DNA from 4 places in the Streptomyces sp. CA-243310 genome. Region 3 is predicted to be linked to each of the others. Evidence: riboswitches for the same ligand, from Rfam matches in the RefSeq annotation. Region 3 holds a riboswitch; each other region holds the start of a gene.
The links. Region 3 has a riboswitch for cobalamin ahead of ACQEVM_RS07660 (energy-coupling factor ABC transporter permease). Riboswitches for the same ligand answer to the same signal wherever they lie in the genome.

Region 1 (4,193 bases), 220 kb from region 3:
GGCTTCCACTCCCTGGTCTCCTCGGGCACCACCCCGAAGATGATCCAGAAGGAGACCCAGGTCCAGGTCATCGGCTACGGCGCGATGCTCACCGAGTCCTTCGTCGCCGTCATGGCGGTGATCGCGGCGTGCATCATCGAGCCCGGACTGTTCTTCGCGGTCAACTCCCCCGCCGGCGTGGTCGGCACCACCGTCGAGACCGCCTCGCAGGCGGTGACGAACTTCGGCTTCGCCATCTCGCCGGAGGCCCTCGCCCAGGCGGCGAAGGACGTGGAGGAGACCAGCCTGCTGTCGCGGACGGGCGGCGCGCCGACCTTCGCACTCGGAATGTCGGAGATCTTCTCGTCGGTCATCGGCGGCGCCGGGATGAAGGCCTTCTGGTACCACTTCGCCATCATGTTCGAGGCGCTGTTCATCCTGACCACCGTCGACGCGGGCACCCGGGTCGGCCGGTTCATGCTCCAGGACACCCTCGGCAACGTGCACAAGTCCTTCAAGGACGTCAGCTGGAAGCCGGGCGTGTGGATCGCGAGTGCGGTCGTCGTCGGTGGCTGGGGCTACTTCCTGTGGGTCGGCGTCAGCGACCCGCTGGGCGGCATCAACCAGCTCTTCCCGCTGTTCGGCATCGCGAACCAGCTCCTCGCGGCGGTGGCCCTGGCCGTCTGCACCACACTGTTGATCAAGTCGGGCCGACTGAAGTGGGCCTGGGTGACGGGCGTCCCCCTGGCCTGGGACGTGGCGGTCACCCTCACCGCCAGCTACCAGAAGATCTTCTCCGACAACCCGAAGATCGGGTTCTTCGCGCAGCGGGACCTGTACCAGGACGGCATCGAGGCCGGGAAGGTGCTCAAGCCCGCCAAGAACATGGGCGAGATGCACACCGTGGTCACCAACGCCACGGTGGACGGCGTCCTGTCGGTGCTGTTCGCGGTCCTGATCATCATCGTGCTGCTGGACGCGGCCCGCACCTGCGTCAAGGCCGTCCGCAAGCCGGAGACGGTCACCCTCACCGAGACCCCGTGGACCGAGTCGAGGATCGTCGCCCCGGCCGGCCTGATCGCCACCCCCGAGGAACGGGCGGAACTCGCCGCGGCGGGCCTCGACTCCGGCGGCGGCAAGACCCGGGAACCGGTCGCGTGAGCGGCCTGACGGCCGTGCGCGGGGCGTGGGCGAAGACCCGGTTCTACGTCCGCGAGTTCTCGGGCGAGGCCGCGTACGACCGGTACGTCGCGCACGCCCGCGCGCACGACGCCGACGCCGAGGTCATGACCCGGCGCGCCTTCGAGCGGGCCCGCACCGACGCCCGCGAAGCCGACCCGCGCGAGGGCTTCCGCTGCTGCTGACCCCGTCCGGGGCCCTCGAAGGGCCGCCGCGTTCCCCCGGGAACCCGGCGGCCCTTTCGCGTGCCCGTCCGCGAAGGGGGCGCGCCCCCTTCGCCTCCCCGTCCGTGGACACGTGCGACCCCTCGCCCGCCCGTCCGACACACTCGACGGCATGGACATCGTGATCAGGGCGGCATCGGTCGCCGAATTCGAAGAGCTCGGCGACATCACCGCGCAGGCCTACCTGGACGACGGGCTGCTGGACTTCAACGAGGACGCCGCGTACCTGAACGTGCTGCGCGACGTGGCCGGCCGGGCCGCCTCCGGGGAGGTGCTCGTCGCGGACCACGACGGCACGGTCCTCGGCGGAGTGACGTTCGCCTCGAACACGAGCCCGCTGGCCGACATCGCCGGCCCGGGCGAGGCGGAGTTCCGGATGTTGGCCGTCGCCGGCGAGGCGCGCGGACGCGGCGCGGGCGAGGCCCTGGTGCGGGCGTGCATGGCCCGGGCGAGGGCCCTGGAGGGTGTGACGCACCTGGTGTTGTCGACCCAGAGGTCGATGGCGGGGGCGCACAGGATCTACGAGCGCCTCGGCTTCACCCGAACACCAGAACGAGACTGGGCCCCGATCCCGGGCCTCACCCTCCTGACCTACCGTCTGGAGCTGTAACCACGCCGACACAACATGTGGGGGGTCACGCATCCACCCGCCCCCACATGTATGCTCGTGCTCGCTGTCGTCGCAGGGGAATCCGGTGCGAATCCGGAACTGTCCCGCAACGGTGTGAAGTGCACCCATTCGTGCAACTACAAGTCCGAGGACCTGTCGACAGCGCGCCCGGCTCGACCGAACCGGGTGCAGACACGTCCGGGCCTCGCGGTTGGGCCGGTGGACGCCATGCGGTGCACGTACCGCCCGCCCTGTCCGGGCCGGAGCGTGCGCGGTCCGCATGCGCCCGCTCGCGCCCGCGCCGTCGGTGTTCCCGGAGCCGAGCAAGGGAGAGCTCCCCCCGTGACCATCGCGCCCTCCGCACCGCGCGCAGAGTCCGTTCCGTCCGAGTCCGCGATCGAGACCGCGATCACGTCCGGGGGACCCGGGGCCGCGCTGCTGCGCACCCTGACCGAGCTGACGGCCGACCTTCCCGACACCGACCCCGGCCGCGTCGCCGCCGCCGCCCTGCGCGGTCGCAGCTCCGCCGCCGACGAGGCCGAACTGCGCGGGCTGGCCACCGAGGCCGCCGCGGGTCTGATCTCCGAGGACCCCGCGTACTCCCGGTTGGCCGCGCGCCTGCTGACGCTCGCCGTCCGCGACGAGGCCGCGGGCCAGGGGTCCACCTCGTTCTCCGCCTCCGTCGAGGTCGGCCACCGCGAGGGCCTGATCGCCGACCGCACGGCCGAGTTCGTGGCGACCCACGCGAGCAGGCTGAACGCGCTGGTCGAGCACGCGCTCGCCGAGGGCGCCGACGACCGCTTCGGGTTCTTCGGCCTGCGCACCCTGCACAGCCGCTACCTGCTGCGCCACCCGATCACCCGCCAGGTCATCGAGACCCCCCAGTACTTCATGCTGCGCGTGGCCTGTGGTCTCGCGGAGAACGAGACGGTCCAGGCCGTCGAGGAAGTGGCCTCGCTGTACCGGCTGATGAGCCGCCTCGACTACCTGCCGTCCTCCCCCACCCTCTTCAACTCCGGCACCCGGCACCCGCAGATGTCCTCCTGCTACCTGCTGGACTCCCCGCTGGACGAGCTCGACTCGATCTACGACCGCTACCACCAGGTCGCCCGCCTGTCGAAGCACGCCGGCGGCATCGGCCTGTCGTACTCCCGCATCCGCGCCCGCGGTTCGCTGATCCGCGGCACCAACGGCCACTCCAACGGCATCGTGCCGTTCCTGAAGACCCTCGACGCCTCCGTCGCGGCCGTGAACCAGGGCGGCCGGCGCAAGGGCGCCGCCGCCGTCTACCTGGAGACCTGGCACGCGGACATCGAGGAGTTCCTGGAGCTGCGCGACAACACCGGCGAGGACCAGCGCCGCACGCACAACCTGAACCTGGCCCACTGGGTGCCGGACGAGTTCATGCGCCGGGTCAACGCCGACTCCGACTGGTCGCTGTTCTCCCCGGCCGAGGTCCCCGAGCTGGTGGACCTGTGGGGCGACGATTTCGACGCCGCCTACCGCAAGGCCGAGGCGGCCGGCCTGGCCCGCAAGACCATGCCCGCCCGGGAGCTGTACGGCCGGATGATGCGCACCCTCGCGCAGACCGGCCAGGGCTGGATGACGTTCAAGGACGCCTCCAACCGCACGGCGAACCAGACCGCGGAGCCGGGCACCGTCGTCCACTCCTCGAACCTGTGCACCGAGATCATCGAGGTCACCAACGACGGCGAGACGGCCGTCTGCAACCTCGGTTCGGTCAACCTCGGCGCGTTCGTGGTCGACGGCGACATCGACTGGGAGCGGCTGGACGCGACCGTCCGCACCGCCGTGACCTTCCTCGACCGCGTGGTGGACATCAACTTCTACCCGACCGAGCAGGCCGGCCGTTCCAACGCCCGCTGGCGTCCGGTGGGTCTGGGCGCGATGGGCCTCCAGGACGTCTTCTTCCAGCTGCGGCTGCCCTTCGACTCCCCCGAGGCGCGGGCGCTGTCCACGAAGCTCTCCGAGCGGATCATGCTGGCCGCGTACGAGGCCTCCTGCGACCTCGCCGAGCGCAACGGCCCGCTCCCCGCCTGGGAGCAGACCCGTACCGCCCGCGGCGTCCTGCACCCGGACCACTACGACACCGAGCTGAACTGGCCGGAGCGCTGGGAGGCGCTGCGCGCCCGGGTCGCGACCTCCGGCATGCGCAACTCGCTGCTCCTCGCCATCGCCCC
Region 2 (4,193 bases), on a different contig from region 3:
CCCGCGGGTCGTCCCGTTCGACGACGAACGCCGAGATGCCCCGGGGGCCCGCCTCGCCGGTCCGGGCCATGACGATGTACACGCCCGCGGCGCCGGCGCCGGAGATGAACTGCTTGACGCCGGTCAGGACGTAGTGGTCCCCGTCCCGCTCGGCGCGGGTGCGCAGGGCGCCGGCGTCGGAGCCGGCTCCCGGCTCGGTCAGGCAGTAGCTGCCCAGCGTGTCGGCCGTGCACAGGCCGGGCAGCCGGCGCCGGCGCTGTCCGTCGTCCCCGAAGCGGTCGATCATCCAGGCGACCATGTTGTGGATGGACAGGTATCCGGCGATGGAGGGGCAGCCGGTGGCGAGGGTCTCCAGGATCAGGACGCCGTCGCTGCGGCTGAGGCCGCTGCCGCCGTGCTCCTCGCGTGCGTAGATCCCGCCGAGCCCGAGGGCAGCGGCCCGCCGGATCACCTCGACGGGGAAGTGCTTGTCGCGGTCCCATGCGACGGCGTGCGGCGCGAGGTGCTCCTGGGCGAAGTCGAGGGTGACCTCGGCGAGGGCGAGCTGGTCCTCGGTGAGGGTGGTCATGGCGCTCATCCCATCGTCGGGATGGTGAAGCTCGCGCCCTCCTTGGCCCCGGAGGGCCAGCGCGAGGTGACGGTCTTGGTGCGGGTGTGGAAGCGGATGGAGTCGGGGCCGTGCTGGTTGAGGTCTCCGAAGCCCGAGCGCTTCCAGCCGCCGAAGGTGTGGTACGCCACGGGGACGGGGATGGGCACGTTGACGCCGACCATGCCGGCGCCCACCCGTCGGGTGAAGTCGCGGGCGGTGTCCCCGTCGCGGGTGAAGATGGCGACGCCGTTGCCGTAGGGGTGCTCGGTGGGCAGGCGCAGGGCCTCCTCGTAGTCGGCGGCCCGTACGACGGACAGCACCGGGCCGAAGATCTCTTCGCGGTAGATCCGCATCTTCGGGGTGACGCGGTCGAAGAGGGTGGCTCCGGTGAAGTAGCCGTTCTCGTGCCCGGGGAGCTTGAAACCCCTTCCGTCGACGGCGAGTTCGGCGCCTTCGTTGACGCCGATGTCCACGTAGCGCCGGACGCGGTCGAGGGCGTCCTGGCTGACCAGGGGGCCGAAGTCGGCGTCCGGGTCGTCGGAGGTGCCGATGCGCAGGGTGGCGATCCGCTCCTTCAACTTGGCGACCAGCGCGTTCGCGGTCTCCTCCCCCACGGGGACGGCGACGGCGATGGCCATGCAGCGCTCGCCGGCCGAGCCGTAGCCCGCCCCGATCAGTGCCTCCACGGCCTGGTCGAGGTCGGCGTCCGGCATCACGATCATGTGGTTCTTGGCGCCGCCGAAGCACTGGGCGCGCTTGCCGTGGGCGGCGGCGGTGGCGTAGATGTGCGCGGCGATCGGGGTGGAGCCGACGAAGCCGAGGGCTTGGACGCGCGGGTCCTCCAGCAGGGTGTCGACGGCTTCCTTGCCGCCGTTGACCACGTTGAGGACGCCGGGCGGCAGGCCCGCCTCCAGGAACAGTTCGGCGAGCCGCAGCGGGACGGAGGGGTCCCGTTCGGAGGGCTTGAGGATGAAGGCGTTCCCGCAGGCCAGGGCAGGGGCCGCCTGCCACAGCGGGATCATCGCGGGGAAGTTGAAGGGGGTGATGCCGGCGACCACGCCCAGCGGAGCGCGCAGGGAATGTACGTCGATGCCGGTGCCGGCGTTGTCGGTGAACTCGCCCTTGAGGAGGTGCGGGATGCCGGCGGCGAACTCGACCACCTCCAGTCCGCGCTGGAGGTCACCGTGGGCGTCGGCGACCGTCTTGCCGTGCTCGGACGACAACAGCCGGGCCAGCGCGTCACGTTCACCTTCGACGAGCTGAAGGAAGCGCAACATGACGCGGGCACGGCGCTGTGGGTTCCACTGGCCCCACTCCTGCTGGGCCTCCTCGGCGTTGGCGATCGCCGCCTCGGTGTCGGCGCGGCCGGCCAGGGGGACCCTGGCCTGGACCGCTCCGGTGTTGGGGTCGTACACGTCGGCGAAGAGCCCGGACGTGCCGGTGGTGTGCTTTCCGCCGATGAAGTGGGTGAGCTCGCGGACCATCGAAGCCTGCTCTCGTCAGGTGAGGATCCGAGGAAGGCGCGGCGCAGTCGCGGTACGGCACCGATCGAGGTGCGCACCGCGGGATCGACCGCGGGACAGGGGAGGGTGGGGCGCCCTCGTCGAGTCACGAACGCGGGGACAGGGCCGCGCTGTTCGGGTACTCCGCCGGATCACCTGGGCCGTGGTCACGTACCGGTGCCATGCGTGTCTGCTCCATCCTCGTGGACAACACGGAACACCCCACGGCCGGTATCCTGACTCCTGGATCAACGCACGCTCTTCGACCTTCCCGACGGATGGATTCCGTCAGTGGCCTGACCTGCTGAAGAGCGCACTTCCCAGTCACAGTGGCGGGACCGCGCCGGATTCACACCGGCTTCCCTGCACCGCGGGCTTTCCACGAACATATAGTTGGACGTCCTAGTAAGTCCACCCCCTGCTGCGGCGCGGACGTGCGAAAGAGCCCGCGGACCGGGGCCGACGGTCGAGAAATGCGGATCGTTTCGCTCCTGCCCGCGGCCACCGGCATCGGCGCTCAGGCGGTCCCGCCTGTCCCCCGAACGGTCCTACTTCGGGCGATCAGCGACCTGGTAGGGGATGAAGGTGCTGGTGTTCTCGTCCACGGCCAGCGGGCGCCCGAGCGGCGGGACGGCCCGCTGGGGGCAGTCGAGGCGTTCGCAGAGGCGGCAGCCCATGCCGATGGGGGTGGCGGCCGCGGTGTTGTCCAGGTCGAGCCCGTCGGAGTAGACGAGCCGGGAGGCGTGCCGGATCTCGCAGCCCAGGCCGATGGCGAAGGTCTTGCCGGGCTGGCCCCAACCGCCGCGGTGGCGGGTGACGGCGCGGGCGGTCCACAAGTACCGCTGCCCGTCGGGCATGGCGGCGACCTGGACGTGGATGCGGCCGGGAGCGGTGAAGGCCTCGTACACGTTCCAGAGTGGGCAGGTGCCGCCGGCACGGGAGAAGTGGAATCCGGTCGCGGACTGCCGCTTGGACATGTTGCCCGCCCGGTCCACCCGGACGAACGAGAAGGGAACCCCACGCAGCCTGGGGCGTTGGAGGGTGCTGAGCCGGTGGCAGACCGTCTCGTAGCCCAGGCCGAACCGGTCGGTGAGCCGCTCGATGTCGTAGCGGAACTCCTCGGCGGCCGTGTGGAACGCCTGGTACGGGAGGATCAGCGCGGCGGCGAAGTAGTTGGCGATGCCGATCCGGGCCAGCCCGTGCGCCGTGGAGCCGGCCGCGAAGTCCTCCGCGGCCAGCCGGTCCAGTTCGTCGGCGTGCTCCAGCAGCGCGAGCTGGGTGGCCATTCGGAACGCCTGCTGCCCCGGCCTCAGCCCCGCTGACATGTGCAGCACGCGGGCGGAGTCGTCGTAGTGGTGGAGTTTCTCCGAGTCCGTGGCCACCCGCACGCCGTGGTGGTCGGCCAGGCGCGTCGACAGTACCCGGACGACCTCCCCGGGCCGGATGCGAAGGGTGCGAGCCAAATCCTCGGCGGCGAGATCGATGTCGTGGAGGTAGTTCTGGCGGCGGTAGAAGAACTCCCGGATCTCCTCGTGCGGAGAGCGCGGGCCACCGGCTCCCGGCGGCCCTTCCCGGTCGTCATCGGCGCCGGCCAGCCGTTCGGCGAGGAGTTGGCTGCGCCGCCCGAGGTCGAGGAGCACCTGGGCGACGGCGGGCATCCGGGACGCCAGCTCGGCCAGGTCCGAGGCGGACACCCGGGCCTCGGCGACCTCGCCGGCCAGCGCCTCGCGCAGGTCCGCGACCAGGCGGCTCGCGTCCCGCTCCGAGAAGAAGCCCGGGTCGACCCCGAAGGCCTCGGTCAGCCGCAGCAGGACGGGCACCGTCAGCGGGCGGGAGTCGTGCTCCATCTGGTTCAGGTAGCTGGGCGAAATGGCGAGGACCCGAGCCAGATCCGCCTGGCTCATCCGGCGCTCCTCGCGCAGCCGCCGCAGCCGCGCGCCCGCGTACGTCTTGCTCACCGCGTCGTCTCCCTCGTCTCCGGGACCTGACTCACCCTACGTGTACATCCGAGCCTCGAAGTCTTCGCAGACTTGGCAATCCGGCGCGAAAAGATTCGCAGAACTTGGCAGACGTCCCTCATTGATGGCACTGGGTGTCGCTGA
Region 3 (4,193 bases):
GACGCGGACACCGGTCGGGGTGAGGACCGCCGCGTCGTCGGCCCAGCGAACCGCCAGGTCGACGTCGTGCGTGGCCATCACCACCGTGGTCCCGGCCGTGCGCAGCCCCGCCAGGACGTCCAGGAGCCGCTCCTGCCCGTCCGGGTCCAGCCCGGCCGTCGGTTCGTCCAGGATCAGCACGCGCGGGGCCATCGCCACCGCGCCCGCGATGGCCGCGCGCTTGCGCTGCCCGTACGAGAGCAGGTGCGTCGGCCGGTCCCGCAGCGCCGTGATGTCCAGGGCGGCGAGCGCCGAGTCCACCCGACCCCGCACCTCGTCGGGCTCCAGGCCCATGTTCATCGGGCCGAAGGACACGTCCTGCTCCACCGAGGCGGCGAACAACTGGTCGTCCGGGTCCTGGACCACCAACTGCACCGCCCGCCGCAGCCGGGTCAGCCCGGCCCGGTCGTGCGTCACCACCGCACCGTCGAGCCGCAACGTGCCCGAACCCGGCCGCAGCCCCCCGCTGAGCAGCCGCATCAGGGTGGTCTTGCCGCTGCCGTTGCGGCCCAGCAGGACCAGCGCGCGGCCCTCGACGATGCCGAAGTCCACGCCGGAGAGGACCTCGGGCCCGTCCTCGTACGCGTAGCCCGCGCCGGACAGTTCCACCAACGGATTCACAGGTACAGCCCCTTCAGGGTGAGAGTCACGGTGACCAGGGCCGCCGACAGCGCCCCGGACGCGGCCAGGAACCGCCACGACAGCGTGGCCGGCGGCACCAGCACCCGCAGCGTGCCGTCGTAACCACGCCCCGCCAGCCCCTCCTGGAGCCGCGCGGCGCGGTCGAAGGCCCGTACGAACGAGGTCGCAGCCAGCCCGGCCAGCGAACGCCACACCGCGGCCCGGCCCGTGTGCCCGAGCCGGGCCGCCTGGGCGCGGCGGACCTGGGCCATCGAGTCCAGCAGCAGGAACCCGATCCGGTACATGACCAGGGCCACGTCCACCACCGGCGCCGGCACCCCGGCCCGCACGAGCCGGGGCAGGACGTCCGACACCGGGGTGGTGAACGCGAACAGCAGCACCCCGAGGGAGGCCGCGGAGGTGCGCAACAGCAGCTCGGCCGCGTGCCGGGGCCCGTCGGGGGCCCACGACACCAGCCCCGCCGGACCGCCCACCGCGAACAGCAGCGGAAGCGCTCCGGTGAAGCAGAAACCGAGCGGGATCCGGAAGGCCCGCCACAGTTGGCGCCCGGCCACCCCGGCGGGCCCGAGCAGCACCACCAGGGTGGCCGCCGCGACGAGCGGCCCCCCGGGCCAGGGCGGCAGGGCCACGGCCGTGACCGTCAGCCCGAGCCCCAACAGGGCCTTCTCCAGCGGATGGCGGCGGCGCCAGCGACTGCCGTGCGCAGCCACGTCGATCGGCAGCACCGCCTACGACTCCGCGTGGCCGGCCGGGCCACCGGTCGCGCCCGCTTGGGCGAGGCCCTGACGTCGGCCCTTGCGAACGCCGAAGTAGTACGCGAGCACGCCCGCGCCCAGCGCCGCCTGAAGGGCGAACAGGGCCGACTCGATCTCCCCGGACGGGGGTTCGTACAGCGGCGAGAACCACGGTTCGTAGTCCGGCTTCAGCTCGGTGATGGCCGCCTCCGCCTGCGCGTCGGCGCCCGCGAACGGCTCCTCCTTGCCCTCGCCCAGACCCAGCGCGAGCGGGAGCACGGCCAGCGCCGCCACCAGGAGCAGCAGCACCGTGTTGATCTTCGCGTTCCTGGTCATCGGACCGCCGCCTCCTCCTGCTTGGTCCCGGTACGGGCCGTCAGCCTCGCGACGCCCAGCCGGACCAGGTCCGACTTGCTCGACTGCATCAGCAGCCGCATGACGAGGACGGTCAGCAGGCCCTCGCTGACGGCCAGCGGGATCTGGGTGACGGCGAAGATGCCGCCGAACTTGGCGAGCGCCCCGAGGAAACCGGTGCCCGGGTCGGGGAAGGCCAGCGCCAGCTGGACACTGGTCACGCAGTAGGTGACGAGGTCCGCGAAGAACGCGCCGAAGAAGACGGTCACCATCAGCGGCAGATCGAACCTCTTGAGCAGCCGGTAGACCCCGTAACCCGCCCAGGGCCCGGCGATGGCCATGGAGAAGACGTTCGCGCCGAGCGTGGTCAGGCCGCCGTGCGCCAGCAGCAGCGCCTGGAAGAGCAGGGTGATCGTGCCGAGCACCGCCATGATCGGCGGGCGGAACAGGATCGCCCCGAGCCCGGTGCCGGTGGGGTGGGAACAACTGCCCGTCACCGAAGGGATCTTCAGGGCGGACAACACGAAAGTGAACGCACCGGACGCGCCGAGCAGCAGCGTGCTCTCGGGGTTGGCCTTCACCTCGCGGGTGAGGGCGCGCACACCGTGTACGACAAAGGGAGCGGACGCGGCGCCCCAGGCGACCGCGTGCAAGGGGGGCAGAAACCCCTCGGCTATATGCATGAGTAAGGAGACCTCTCCAGCACCTCGTGGATGGACGACGTGCCCTGGCCGGTCTCCTGGCTCACGGGTACTGATGCCCTGACTCCGCCTTCCCGGGGCCGTGCGGTCTCCCGCGCGGGCCCAGTGGCTTCCCGCAAGGGAGTGGAGCCGGACTTCCCGATCACAGTGGCGAGGGCCGCACCGGTTTTCCACCGGTTTCCCGAACACCAAGGCCCGCTGACCCTAGTCGGCCGCGCGGACCCGTAACAACCCGACCCCGTTCCCGCACCCCCCCGCCCACCCGTTCCGACCAGGGCCGATCCGGGTGACCCCCGGACGGGCGCGGCCCGCTGGCGCACGCGCGGCGGCCCGCGCAGGGTGGGGGAGTGGCCGACGAACACGACTACTCAGACCTCAGCGCCGTCTACGTGAACTGCACGCTCAAGCGCTCGCCCGAGACCAGCAACACCGAGGGGCTGATCTCCAGGAGCCGTGCGGTGATGGAGGCGGCCGGTGCCCGAACCTCACTGATCCGCGCCGTGGACCACGACATCGCCACCGGTGTCTGGCCCGACATGACCGAGCACGGCTGGGAGAGCGACCAGTGGCCGGTCCTCTACAGCCAGATCATGGACGCCGACATCCTCGTGCTGTGCGGGCCGATCTGGCTCGGCGACAACAGCTCCGTGATGAAGCAGGTCATCGAGCGGCTCTACGCCTGCTCCTCGATCCTGAACGACCGGGGCCAGTACGCCTACTACGGCAGGGTCGGCGGTGCGCTGATCACCGGCAACGAGGACGGCGTCAAACACTGCGCCATGAACGTCCTCTACAGCCTCCAGCACCTCGGCTACGCGATCCCGCCGCAGGCCGACGCGGGCTGGATCGGCGAGGCCGGGCCCGGACCCTCGTACCTCGATCCGGGTTCGGGCGGCCCGGAGAACGACTTCACCAACCGGAACACCACGTTCATGACCTGGAACCTGATGCACCTGGCCGCCCTGCTCAAGCGGGCCGGCGGCATGCCCGCCCATGGGAACCAACGCTCGGAATGGGACGCCGGCTGCCGCTTCGACTTCCCCAATCCGGAGCACCGCTAGGCAGGAGGACACGAGGGGCCCGGGGCGACGCACGCCCCGGGCCCCTCGACCGTTCGACCCGTGTGCCGGGCGACGGTTCAGCAGGTCGCCGGGTGCGGGAAGTCGACGACGAGCCGCTCCGGCGCGTGCAGCACGCCGGTCTTGAAGGTGGGCTTGGTGTCGAAGGCGGCGCCGAAGGTCACGTACCCCTCGTAGTCGCCGGTGTAGGCCACGCCCTTGAGCTTGGACAGGTTGATCTTCTGTAGGCGGGGCCCCTGGTAGACGTTCTGGCCGGCGTCGGTGTGCCCGGCCGCCGGGTGCAGCCGGATCTCCAGGAAGAACTTCCCGGCCAGCGGCACGGGCTTGCCGGACCCGTCGTAGACCAGTTGGGAAACGGGTGTGACGGTGACCGGGGGAGCGGACCCCTGGAGGTCGACGACGAGCCGGTCGAAGGTGCAGTGACCGCCGAAGCGGGCATTGGTGACCAGCGTGGTGGACAGGGTGCGGGTGGCGGCCGAGGCCGGTGCGGCGAGGCCGATTCCGGCGGCGAGCAGCGTGCCCGTGACGAGTGCGGTGACCTGACGGCGACGTGGCGGACGCATGACGTCCCCCCGATTCTTCAGAGACGGGGACAGCGGTGTCACAACAGAAGACACTTCCCGGGCGCCCGTGGTTGCACCGGA
Region 4 (4,193 bases), on a different contig from region 3:
ACAACGGCTGGTGCGCTGCTCGCGCCCTCGCGACTGCTCCACAGGACCGGTGCTGCATCGCCTGGCTCACTGCGGGACAGACCGATGTGACCAACGACCCGCCCGTCCAGCTCCGCTACCCAGGCCGCGAGCAGTGCCGGCTGGGACAGCCAGCCGCCGGGAGAGTCCGGCCAGTTCACTGGGTAGCCGTCTTGCCCATGGACGTCGGCAAGTACCTCAACGCACGCGCCCAGGTCGGAGTCTGTTCGACGCCGGACATGCCGGATCGGCGCTCCGCCGGCTCCAGGACCACTCTCGCTATTCACCAAAGCATGGAAGCACAGCCCGCCGAGCGGAGATCTGCGACCAGGCATTTCCGATACACGCCCCAGTCGGCCACGGTCACCCGTTCAGCGCTTTCGCCTGCGGTCTCCTGGAGCGGGCCCGTCCGGACGCGTCCCAACCACCCGACGGGCCCGCTCCACAGCTCCCTCCAAGGCGCTGAGCAGGCCCGTCGGAGGCACACCCGTCGTCTTCGTGGAAGCCCGGGTCGCTGACCCCGCCGGTGGCTCTCCCGCTCTCAGCAGGGAACACATGGCCTCGGCGACCTCGGTCAACGAGATCAGTGCCTCACGCGTCATCCGCAACCGTACGACGTGGGAGCCGAACTGACGTCGCGAGGCCGCGAGACTCTCGAACTCTCCCTCGGTGAGGGCCACCAGCCGCACCCCGTCGATGACGACGGGACGCGGCACGATCTTCGTCAACTTGGACCTCCCGGGCTCATGGGTAAACAGCCCTGATTCGGCATGTGTGTTCACCAATCCGAACACGGCGGGGCCGCGGTCCCGAAGGTCCGCAGCCCCGACCGGTGTACGAAGGTCAGGCGCCCCAGCGCAGGGCGATGGTGTCGCCCACGTTGATCACCTTGTTGCGAGCCGCGCCCGCGAAGGCCGCGCCGTCGACGCTCACCTTCCAGGTGTTGGAGCCGCTGTTGGCCTTGCCGTTGATGTTGGTGATGGTGCCGGTGCCCGAGGAGGGAGTGACGCTCGTGACGCAGCCCGACGGGGTTGCACCACTGGTAGCAGCGGCCAAGACGTCCCCGAGGGTCGTGGTCGTACCGGTGGGCGTGAAAGCCACCGAGCAGACCTTGAGGTTGCCCGCGCCGTCGTCGACGGTCAGCGCCAACCTGGTCGCGGTGCCCGCTGTGAAGGTGCTCTGGGCGACCCACTGCGGAGCACCGGGGGTGACCGGCACCGGCGGGGCCGTCGTGAAGCCCCCGCCCGCGACGGCGCGCAGCGCGTCGATGGAGGAATAGGCGGAGGGCACGGTGTCGGAGGGCTTGTACTTGAAGCCACCGGCCGGGTTGTACTGGTTGGCGATCAGGAAGTCGATCGGAGTCTTGCCGCTGCCGGTGAGGAAGTCCCCGGTCTGCGGGTTGAATCCGCATGCGTTGAGACCCGCGACGCCCCAGCCGTTGGAGCTGGTGTTGATCCCGTAGAGGGAGTTGAAGGCGCCGCTGTTGGAGACGAGCGTGCTCTTGAGGAAGTTCTTCGCCTGGACGACGTCGGTGTCGGTGTTGGGGACGCCGGAGGCGCAGAGGGCCGCCATGGCGGCGCCGGTCATGTCGACGTCGCTCGCGGAGTTCAGGACGGTGGGGTTGCCTTCGCCCTTCTGGTAGGTCCAGCCCCCGTCGACGTGCTGGTTGGCGCGGATGCGGGTGACCATCGAGGTGGTCAGTGCCTGCGGGACACGGGCGCCCCCTGCCTGAGTCTTGGCGCCGCCCAGCGAAAGGGCGGCGAAGACGGTGCCGTTGAAGTTGCCGGACGGTCCGAAGTAGCCCGCCTCCGCGGTCTGCCAGTGCGAGTAGATGTTCGCGACGAGGTTGCGGGAGGCCGAGACGCGGGCCGGGTCGATGCCGGCGGCGTACGCGTTGAGGGTGCCGCGCTCGTAGTCGGTGACGACCGGGGAAGCCGACGGCCAGCCTGCCGTCGACAGCAGGTTGCGGTAGACGGTACGGGCATTCTTCGTCGTGTCGCCGGCGGGGTAGACGTCGACGACGGCCGTACCGGTTGCCGCGAAGGTGCTGAACGCCCACTCGTTGGACAGACCGCTGCCGGCGTACGAACCATCTGCCGCCTGCAGGGACTTGAGGTAGGCGATGCCGTTGGTCTTGGACGTGGCGATCTGCGCGGGCGACGAGGTCGCGAACGCGGGCAGCGCGGTGAGAGTGAACGCGCCGAGCGCGGCGGGTACGGCTAGCGCGAGGCGGCGGGAGGTACGGGGACGGGACATGGCCTGCTCCTGGAATCGGCGGACGCCGACCGCATCCGTCGCCCCGGCACCGTGCGGACGCACGGCCGGGCATGCCGGAGGGGCCGCCGTCCGGAACGCGTGGTACGGCTTCCTGTACTGCAAACGCCGTATGGGCATTCGGGCTCGGAGACGGCCCCCGCCGTCCCACACCGCTGCGCGTCAGCTCCGGCTTCCCACCGGATTCCCCCATCTGGCAGCCCAGGACGCTACCCGAGTGATCAAGGGTCCGCCAGCCACCGTCAGGAAGGTCGAAAGGAATCGATCGGGGGCTGTGCCCTGAGACGCAGGCCACCTTGACGCTGTCTTTATCCGCGTGTTCCACTCCGACTGATACGCACTCAGCCCCAGGGGAAGCCGGTCGAATTCCGGCGCTGACCCGCAACCGTAGGCCCGGTACCACCGGGCGAGCCGGAATGCCTGGAGCCAAGTTTTTCAGCGAGAAACGCCGTCGCGGACTACGGCGTGGTTCGAAGGCTCCCGCTGCGTTTGCCTGCGAGGGACGCCCTTTGCCACGTACTGGTCCGCCCGGCTGACACGAGGGGCCGTGGTGGGGACCGCAGAGCAAGCAGAGCGACGTATGGGAAGAAAGAGGCTGGTGTCGCTGATATCGGCGACGCTGCTGACCGTCAGCGCGGGCGTGGCCTTCGTCACCGGGACGACCTCTGCCGTCGCCGACCCGATCGAGGGGTGCACCGCCACGACCGGCGCGATCGTCGCCGTCGACTTCGGGCCCTTCGGCGGGAAGGTCGAGCGGGGCTGCGACACCACTCTCACAACGGGCTACGAACTGCTCCGGGACGCCGGTTTCACCACCGAGGGCACCGGTCACGACGGCCCCGCCTTCATCTGCCGCATCGGCACCGGCTCCTTCAACTCCGGTACCCAGTACCCCACCCCGGACAAGGAGGACTGCGTCCTGACCCCGCAGGCGACCGCCTACTGGTCGTACTGGGTCGCCTCGCCCGGCCAGAAGAACTGGACCTACAGCTCCCTGGGAGCGATGGCACGCAAGCCCAAGCCCGGCGACGTGGACGCATGGGTGTTCGGCGGCACGGACATCGGCGGCTCGTCGGGCAAACCCACGTTCACCCCCGACGACGTCCGCGCGGGCGGCGCACAGCCCTCCCCCGACCCGACCGGCCCCACGGGCCCGTCCGTTCCCCCGGGCACGGTGGACCTGCCCGCTGCCACGCGTTGGGTGAGCGGGAGGCTGACCGACGGGGAACGGATCGTCGACGAGGGCGCCACGACCCCGAACCACCTCCTCACCACCGAGGTCGTCTACGCCCTCGCGGGCGCCGATCGGCAGAGCCCGGCGGCCCGCAAGGCCGCCGACTTCCTGGCCACGCCCGCGCAGACGGACGCGTATGCCTACCCGGCCGGCAAGGACGGGATTCCCGACGCCACCGCCGCCGCGCGGCTCGCACTCGTCGCCGAGGCCACCGGCAGGGATCCCCGTGCCTTCGGCGGCCACGACCTGCTCGGGGACCTCGTCAAGTACGTCTGCCCGCGCGACATCGGCGACGGCGAGACGATCGACGGCTGCCTCACCAAGGGCGACTTCCGCACCACCGGCCAGTCCGACGCCCAGGCCATGGCCGTCATCGCCCTGCTGAACGGCGGTGTGACGCCCCCGGCCGACGCCGTGAAGCGACTGACCGGACTCCAATGCGAGGACGGCGGATTCACCGGCATTCTCATCCGCACCGGCGGGTGGTGTGACAGCGACGCGAGTTCCACCGCGCTGATCGTGCTGGCCCTCAAGCGGGCAGGTGGCCACGAGGCGGTCGTCGAGAAGGCCCGCGCCAACCTGCGGAAGACGCAGCTGCCCACCGGCGCTTGGCCCGCCGCCGCCTACATGACCACCGGCAGCCCGGCCGCCACCGGCTGGGCGGCCC

Region 1: another riboswitch for cobalamin. It lies ahead of ACQEVM_RS06690 (ribonucleoside-diphosphate reductase subunit alpha); the one in region 3 lies ahead of ACQEVM_RS07660 (energy-coupling factor ABC transporter permease).
Region 2: another riboswitch for cobalamin. It lies ahead of ACQEVM_RS17985 (CoA-acylating methylmalonate-semialdehyde dehydrogenase); the one in region 3 lies ahead of ACQEVM_RS07660 (energy-coupling factor ABC transporter permease).
Region 4: another riboswitch for cobalamin. It lies ahead of ACQEVM_RS18040 (hypothetical protein); the one in region 3 lies ahead of ACQEVM_RS07660 (energy-coupling factor ABC transporter permease).

Annotation. Positions count from the first base shown of each region.
Region 1 is NZ_JBNJMF010000001.1:1,400,782-1,404,974, reverse strand. It holds gene ACQEVM_RS06705 (carbon starvation CstA family protein) at 1-1,140, shown strand, start outside; gene ACQEVM_RS06700 (YbdD/YjiX family protein) at 1,146-1,343, shown strand; gene ACQEVM_RS06695 (GNAT family N-acetyltransferase) at 1,495-1,992, shown strand; cobalamin riboswitch at 2,044-2,167, shown strand; gene ACQEVM_RS06690 (ribonucleoside-diphosphate reductase subunit alpha) at 2,335-4,193, shown strand, end outside.
Region 2 is NZ_JBNJMF010000002.1:104,275-108,467, forward strand. It holds gene ACQEVM_RS17980 (acyl-CoA dehydrogenase family protein) at 1-577, opposite strand, end outside; gene ACQEVM_RS17985 (CoA-acylating methylmalonate-semialdehyde dehydrogenase) at 574-2,073, opposite strand; cobalamin riboswitch at 2,301-2,479, opposite strand; gene ACQEVM_RS17990 (short-chain fatty acyl-CoA regulator family protein) at 2,640-4,049, opposite strand.
Region 3 is NZ_JBNJMF010000001.1:1,621,056-1,625,248, forward strand. It holds gene ACQEVM_RS07645 (energy-coupling factor ABC transporter ATP-binding protein) at 1-660, opposite strand, end outside; gene cbiQ (cobalt ECF transporter T component CbiQ) at 657-1,406, opposite strand; gene ACQEVM_RS07655 (energy-coupling factor ABC transporter substrate-binding protein) at 1,410-1,751, opposite strand; gene ACQEVM_RS07660 (energy-coupling factor ABC transporter permease) at 1,748-2,452, opposite strand; cobalamin riboswitch at 2,482-2,678, opposite strand; gene ACQEVM_RS07665 (flavodoxin family protein) at 2,818-3,531, shown strand; gene ACQEVM_RS07670 (AMIN-like domain-containing (lipo)protein) at 3,609-4,112, opposite strand.
Region 4 is NZ_JBNJMF010000002.1:117,589-121,781, forward strand. It holds gene ACQEVM_RS18035 (GNAT family N-acetyltransferase) at 1-305, opposite strand, end outside; gene ACQEVM_RS18040 (hypothetical protein) at 862-2,274, opposite strand; cobalamin riboswitch at 2,391-2,519, opposite strand; gene ACQEVM_RS18045 (prenyltransferase/squalene oxidase repeat-containing protein) at 2,843-4,193, shown strand, end outside.